DNA from 3 places in the Streptomyces sp. NPDC051561 genome. Region 3 is predicted to be linked to each of the others. Evidence: riboswitches for the same ligand, from Rfam matches in the RefSeq annotation. Region 3 holds a riboswitch; each other region holds the start of a gene.
The links. Region 3 has a riboswitch for cobalamin ahead of ACIA73_RS33550 (ABC transporter substrate-binding protein). Riboswitches for the same ligand answer to the same signal wherever they lie in the genome.
Positions count from the first base shown of each region.

Region 1: another riboswitch for cobalamin. It lies ahead of ACIA73_RS05675 (ribonucleoside-diphosphate reductase subunit alpha); the one in region 3 lies ahead of ACIA73_RS33550 (ABC transporter substrate-binding protein).
Region 2: another riboswitch for cobalamin. It lies ahead of ACIA73_RS10045 (prenyltransferase/squalene oxidase repeat-containing protein); the one in region 3 lies ahead of ACIA73_RS33550 (ABC transporter substrate-binding protein).

Region 1 is NZ_JBITDM010000002.1:297,230-299,411, reverse strand. Features, by position in the region: gene ACIA73_RS05675 (ribonucleoside-diphosphate reductase subunit alpha) at 1-1,150, opposite strand, end outside; cobalamin riboswitch at 1,294-1,427, opposite strand; gene ACIA73_RS05670 (GNAT family N-acetyltransferase) at 1,494-1,994, opposite strand; gene ACIA73_RS05665 (YbdD/YjiX family protein) at 2,094-2,182, opposite strand, start outside.
Region 2 is NZ_JBITDM010000003.1:419,737-421,918, reverse strand. Features, by position in the region: gene ACIA73_RS10045 (prenyltransferase/squalene oxidase repeat-containing protein) at 1-1,050, opposite strand, end outside; cobalamin riboswitch at 1,142-1,291, opposite strand; gene ACIA73_RS10040 (DUF2752 domain-containing protein) at 1,333-1,722, opposite strand; partial or broken gene ACIA73_RS10035 (TM2 domain-containing protein) at 1,726-2,016, opposite strand.
Region 3 is NZ_JBITDM010000022.1:29,376-31,557, forward strand. Features, by position in the region: gene ACIA73_RS33545 (FecCD family ABC transporter permease) at 1-89, opposite strand, end outside; gene ACIA73_RS33550 (ABC transporter substrate-binding protein) at 103-1,089, opposite strand; cobalamin riboswitch at 1,128-1,253, opposite strand; gene ACIA73_RS33555 (Mov34/MPN/PAD-1 family protein) at 1,337-1,756, opposite strand; gene ACIA73_RS33560 (amino acid permease) at 1,841-2,182, opposite strand, start outside.

The DNA.
Region 1 (2,182 bases), on a different contig from region 3:
CCTCCGCCTTGCGGTACGCGGCGTCGAACTCGTCGCCCCACAGGTCGACCAGCTCGGGCACGTCGGCGGGGGAGAAGAGGGACCACGGGCCGTCCTGGTCGACCCGGCGCATGAACTCGTCGGGGATCCAGTGCGCGAGGTTCAGGTTGTGCGTACGGCGGGCGTCCTCGCCGGTGTTGTCGCGGAGCTCCAGGAACTCCTCGATGTCCGCGTGCCAGGTCTCCAGGTAGACGGCGGCGGCACCCTTGCGCCGGCCGCCCTGGTTCACGGCGGCCACGGAGGCGTCGAGGGTCTTCAGGAACGGGACGATGCCGTTGGAGTGCCCGTTGGTGCCCCGGATCAGGGAGCCGCGGGCGCGGATGCGGGAGTACGAGAGGCCGATGCCGCCGGCGTGCTTGGAGAGGCGGGCCACCTGGTGGTAGCGGTCGTAGATGGAGTCCAGCTCGTCGACGGGGGAGTCGAGGAGGTAGCAGGACGACATCTGCGGGTGGCGGGTGCCGGAGTTGAAGAGCGTCGGCGAGGACGGGAGGTAGTCCAGCCGGCTCATCAGCCGGTAGAGGGAGGCGACCTCGGCGAGAGCCCGCTCGCTGTCGTCCTGCGCGAGGCCGGAGGCCACCCGCAGCATGAAGTGCTGCGGGGTCTCGACGACCTGGCGGGTGATCGGGTGGCGCAGCAGGTAGCGGCTGTAGACGGTGCGCAGGCCGAAGTACTCGAAGCGGTCGTCGCCCTCCAGGTCGATCAGTGCGTCGAGGGCCGCCGCGTGCTTGCTGACGAAGCCGGCCGTACGGTCCGCGATGAGCCCTTCGCGGTGGCCGACGGCGACGGAGCCGGAGAAGGAGTGCACACCCTGGGTGGCGGCCTCGTCCCGGATCGTACGGGTGAGGAGGCGGGCGGCCAGTCGCGAGTAGGCCGGGTCCTCGGAGATGAGACCTGCGGCGGACTCGGTGGCGAGCTCCCGGAGTTCGGCGGCGTCCGAGCCCGCGTGGCGCCCACGGAGGGCGGCGGCGGCGACCCGGCCGGGGTCGGTGTCGGGCAGGTCGGCGGTCAGGTCGGTCAGGGTGCGCAGGAGGGCGGTGCCGGGGGCGTCCTGCTGGTCCTGGTGGTCCGTACGCTGCTCGGCGATGGCCGGGTCGACTGGCGCGATGGTCACGTGGGGGCTCTCCCTCGCTCGGCGCCGTGCCTGCGGCGGGAGGAAGGGGCGCACGGGCGCACGCCGGCCCGGAAACGGGCGTACGTCGCCTTGCGTCCACTGGCCCTACCGCGAGGCCCGGACGAATCGGTGTCCGGATCGGTCGAACCGGACGGGCTGTCGGCAGGTGCTCGGACTCGGCGTGCGCAAATGTGCACAAGGCATACCGTTGCGGGACAGTTCCGGATTCGCACCGGATTCCCCTGCGGTGACAGCAGCCATGAGCATACATGTGGTGGGTGCTGGGTGATGCACCCACCACATCTTGTGTCGCGCGCCGGGGCTCTTCCCTTGCGGAAGCGGCTCAGAGGGTCATCTTGTACGTCAACAGGCTCAATCCGGGAACCGGTTCCCAGTCCCGTTCCGGGGTGCGCGTGAAGCCGAGGCGCTCATAGATCCGGTGCGCCCCGAGCATGGCGGGCTGGGTCGACATCACCAGTCGTACGACACCCCGCTCGGCCCTCGCTCGCGCGACGCACTCCCGCACCAGGGCCTCGCCGACGCCCCGCCCGCGGGCCCGGTGGGCGACCGCCAGCATCCGGAACTCGGCCTCCCCCGGCCGGCCGATGTCCTGTAGCGGACTGCCCTGGGCGGCGTAGGTGACCGTGCCCAGGAGGGTGTCGTCGGTGTCCACGGCGACCAGCAGGTCGGCCTTGCCTGCGCGGGCCGGGGTGTCGCGCAGGACCAGGAGGTACGGGTCCTCGGCGCCGGCGCCGAGGAGGCCGTCGTCGAGGTAGGCGGATGCGGTGAGGTCGCCGGTTTCGGGGAATTCGGTGGGCCGGGCGGCCCGGATGCGGATGTCCATGGCAGGGAGTGTGCATGGCGACGGCCCGGTGCCCCACCCCGTTTCGAGGGGCGGGACACCGGGCCGTCAACGTGGCGCGGGTACGTAAGGGCCGAGGGGTCAGCAGCAGCGGAACCCCTCGCGGGGGTCGCCCTCGCGGGCGTCCGTGCGGCTGCGCTCGAAGGCGCGGCGGGTCATCACCGGGGCGT
Region 2 (2,182 bases), on a different contig from region 3:
GAAGGAGCGCGGGTCCATGCCGGTGGCGTGCGCGGCGAAGATCAGCTGCGCGTACGCCGCGGGACCGGCCCCCTTCGCCCAGGCGGCGGAGTTCTTGGCCAGCCACTCGGCGGGTTTGGCGGCGGCGGCCTTGTAGTCACCGGCGGCCAGGGCCACCACGGCGTCCGCGGTGTTGCCGAAGTCCGGCTTGTCCTCTGCGCCGGGCATCGCCGACTTCAGGTGCGAGCCGTTCTTCTCCAGCGTCCGGGAGAGGTAGTCGGCGCCGCCCGCCACCGCGGCCTCGGGGGTGGTCATGCCGTCCTTGCAGGCGGGCGCGACGGTGAGTTCCTTGGCGGCCTTGGGCGCCTGCACGACCAGACCCTTGAGCGCGGACGCGGTGACCACGGAGGCGGTCGCGTCGGCGTTCGGGAAGAGCTTCTTGGCCTTGTCCGGCTGGAAGGCGAAGGCGCCCTGGTGGGAGGCGTCGCCGTCGCACTTCACCTGGAAGTCCAGCAGTGCCTCCAGCGGCGACTTCCAGTCCTTGCCCTTGATGTCCTTGGGCTTCTCCCCGGCCGCGACCAGCGCACCGATCACCAGCGAGGTGGAGTTGGCGTCGCTCGGCGTGCCCGGCACATAGGGCCAGCCGCCGTCGGCGTTCTGCACGGACCTCAGCCAGCCCACGGCCTTCTGCGCGGCGGCGTCCTGCCCGCCGAGCGCGCTCAGTGCCTGCACCGCGGAGGCCGTCGCGTTGCTGTCGAGCATGACTTTCGGGTCCTTGGGGTCGCAGGCCTTGCCCGCGTCCGCGCGGTAGGCGGCGAAGCCGCCGTTGTCGCACTGCTGGCCCACCAGCCAGTCCACCGCCTTCGCGGCAGGCTTCACCCCGACGGTGTCCTGCGCGAGCAGTGCCAGGGACTGCCGGAAGACACCGTCGTACGTCGGGTCGCCCTTGCCGTACAGACCGGAGGGGAGCGCCACCGGCGACGGCGTCGGCGCTGCGACGGCGGCCGGGGCGGCCACCGCGCCGAGAACTGCGGTGGCGGCGAGCGCTGCGGCGCTGCGGCGAAGGGTCATGATGCGGTGGTGCCTCTCCTGAAGGGAGGCCGGGCACGGACCCCTTCTCCGGGCCCCGCGGCGCCGGCTCCGTATACCTCTACCTCGACGGTGCCGAGCCAGTCATGCGGGCCGGGCGTTCCGACTCTTCACCCTGCGGCGGGGTTCGCGCGCGGGGGGAATCACGGTTGCGGGTCAGTGCCGGATTCGCACCGGCTTCTCCCGTACGGGCATGATGACGACTCGCACACTCTACCGACCCGTAGGGGCCGGGGCCTGCCGCTGGGCCCCGGGCGGCGGGGCCTACAGATTCCGTACGAGAGTCCAGAGCGCCGCCACCGAGACCAGGGCGGTCACACCTTTGGTACCGAGCGCGACCCGGTAGCGCCTGCCGCGCACGGTGGCCGCGCTCCACCTCCCGTACAGCCACAGCACCCAGGGCGCGGCGAGCAGCAGTACCGGATTGGCGCGCCACGCGCCGGGCAGATCGCCGTGCAGCAGGCTGTACGTCATCCGGGTGCCGCCGCACGCCGGGCAGTCGAGCCCGGTCACCAGCTTCCACGGGCAGCGCAGGAACAGCTGACCCGGGTCGTAGGGGCTGTGCACAAAGACGTAGACGAGCCCCGCGAGCCCGGCCGCCGTCACGAGCACGGGCAGCAGGCGCGCGGGGCTGCGCAAGGGGGCGCCGGTCATGGGTCAGCCGCGCAGGACGCGACCCTGGGCGTCGGTCTTGCCGTCGCTGACCAGCAGGAGGATGGCGTCGATCAGTGCCCAGACGCCCAGGCCGCCGCAGGTCACCAGCTGGGCGATGGCCATGCCGATGTGCCCGGTGTAGAAGCGGCCGATACCGAAGGCACCCAGGAAGAACTGGAGCACCCCGGCCACGATCTTCGACTTGTCCGAGTACGGGCGGCCGTACGGGTCGTAGCCGTAGGGGGCCTCGGGGGAGGGCGGGTACGGGGAGCCGGGCGGGAACGGGGAGCCGTAGGCCATGGGGGGTCGCTCTCTGCAGTACGAAAGGATCAACCACCCATGGTCGTTCATATCGGTCGTGGCCTTGACCAACGGGTGTCCCCGCGGCGCGAGCCGAAGGTCCCCATTCGCAGCAAAAGCCGCAATCGGCGTCTCACTTGGTGGCGTGGCGCCCGCAACG
Region 3 (2,182 bases):
ACCATCGCCGCCGCGAGGACAGCGGCGAGGACGCCGAGCACCAGGGTGTAGCGGAGCGGGCCCTTGGCGGGCGGCGTCTTGCAACTCACCTTCTTCTTCGCCCTACTTCTTCAGCTCGGGGTGCAGCTGAAGGGCCAGCCTCTCGATCGCGGCGGGCGCCCGCACGCCGACCACCAGCTCGGAGAGCGGCATCACCGCGAACCTCTTGTTCCTGATCGCCGGGACGTCCTTGAGGACCGGGTCGTCGAGCAGCCGCTTCTTCTTCTGTTCCACGGTCGTCGACCCGTAGTCGATGATCATGATGACCTCGGGGTTGCGCGTGACGACCTGCTCCCAGGACGCGTCCGTGAACGACTTCGGCACGTCCGCCATCACGTTCTTCCCACCCGCACGGGTGATCATCTCGTTGGCGATGCCCTTGCCGCCGGCGGTCGATGCGGTCTTGTCGCCGCTGTCGTACGCGAAGACGCTGACCGGCTTGACGCCCTTGAGCTGCTTCTCGGTGTCCGCGATGGTCTTCTTCGCGTCCGCCACCCACGTGTCGGCGCGCGCCCCGACCCCGAACGTCCGTCCCGTCTCGGCCACTTCGCGGTAGATGTCGTCGATCGCGCTGCTGCCCTTGGTGCAGTACTCGATGTTCAGCCGCGACTCGATCCCCGACTTCTTCAGGTCCTCCCTGCCGCGGCCCTGCTTGGGGTCGAAGGCGGAGGCGTAACCGCCGTACACGAAGTCGGGGTTGGCGGCCAGGAGCTTCTCCTTGGCCGGGTACTCCTTGGCGACGACGGGGATCCTGCCGTACTCGGCGGCGTACTTCGGCAGGACCTTGTCGTCCAGGTAGGCGGTGCCGGTGATGGACTTCGCGAGGCCCAGTTCCAGCAGGACCTCCGTCGCGTGCTGGTTCATCGCCAGCGCGCGGGCCGGGGGCTTGGTGAAGGTGGTCCTCACGCCGCAGTTCTCGACGGTGTACGGGAATCCGGCGGCGGGCGCGGCCCTGGCGTCCGGGGTGGGGGTGGTGGTCATGCCGCACGCGGTGAGCGGGAGCGCGACGGCGGCTATGAGAGCCATCTGGGTACGGGTACGCCAGGACATGCGGAGGTGCCTCCTTGGGGGATTTCCACGTCCCCTTTACCGGATGGAGGGCAACAGGTCAGTTCCTGGCTCCCGGGCCCCGAAGGGCCTGGTCACAGTGGCGGGACCGCGCCGGATTCACACCGGCTTCCTGGGTCCTGCGGCCCTGGTCGGGGCACAGTCTCTCACCCGGGACGCGGGCGGCGGGCGACCGGGCCCCGGGGCGTGCGTGGTGATCGGGCCGGGGGGTACGCGGCGGGGTTCGCCGTCAGCCCTCCACCACCTCGACCTCTTCCTCCGTGATGACGCCGTCGACGATCCGGTAGGAGCGGAACTGGAAGTCGCCGAGGCCGTCGGTGTCGGCCGTGGAGACCAGGACGTAATGGGCGCCGGGTTCGTTGGCGTAGGTGACGTCGGTGCGGGAGGGATAGGCCTCGGTGGCGGTGTGGGAGTGGTAGACGATGACGGGTTCCTCGTCGCGGTCGTCGAGGTCGCGGTAGAGCTTGAGGAGGTCGCCGGAGTCGAACTCGTAGAAGGTGGGCGAGCGGGCGGCGTTCAGCATGGGGATGAAGCGTTCGGGGCGGCCGGTGCCCTCCGGGCCCGCGACCATGCCGCACGCCTCGTCGGGGTGGTCGGCGCGCGCGTGGGCGACGATGTGGTCGTGCAGGGTGCGGGAAATGGTCAGCATGGGCGCCAGGATATGCAAACGGTCCCGCCTGTACCGAGGAGTGGTACGGACGGGACCGGATGGTGAGACGCAGAGTCTCGGCTGCTACTTGCGGGCGGCGAACTTCTCGGGGTCGCGTGCCTTCATGACCAGGTACGAGACACCGAGCAGCAGGGCCCAGACGGGCGCTCCGAGGAGGGAGATGCGCCCCTCCTCGTCGAGGCCCATCAGCACGATGACCATGAAGATGAAGGCCAGCGCGAACCAGCTGGTCCACGGGGAGCCCGGGGCACGGAAGGTCGACTTGGGCAGCAGGCCCGCGTCGGACATCCGGCGGTACTTGATCTGCGAGCAGAGGATCATGATCCAGGCCCACATGCCGGAGATGGTGGCGAAGGCGACGACGTAGTCGAACGCCTTGCCCGGCCACTGGTAGTTGATCCAGAC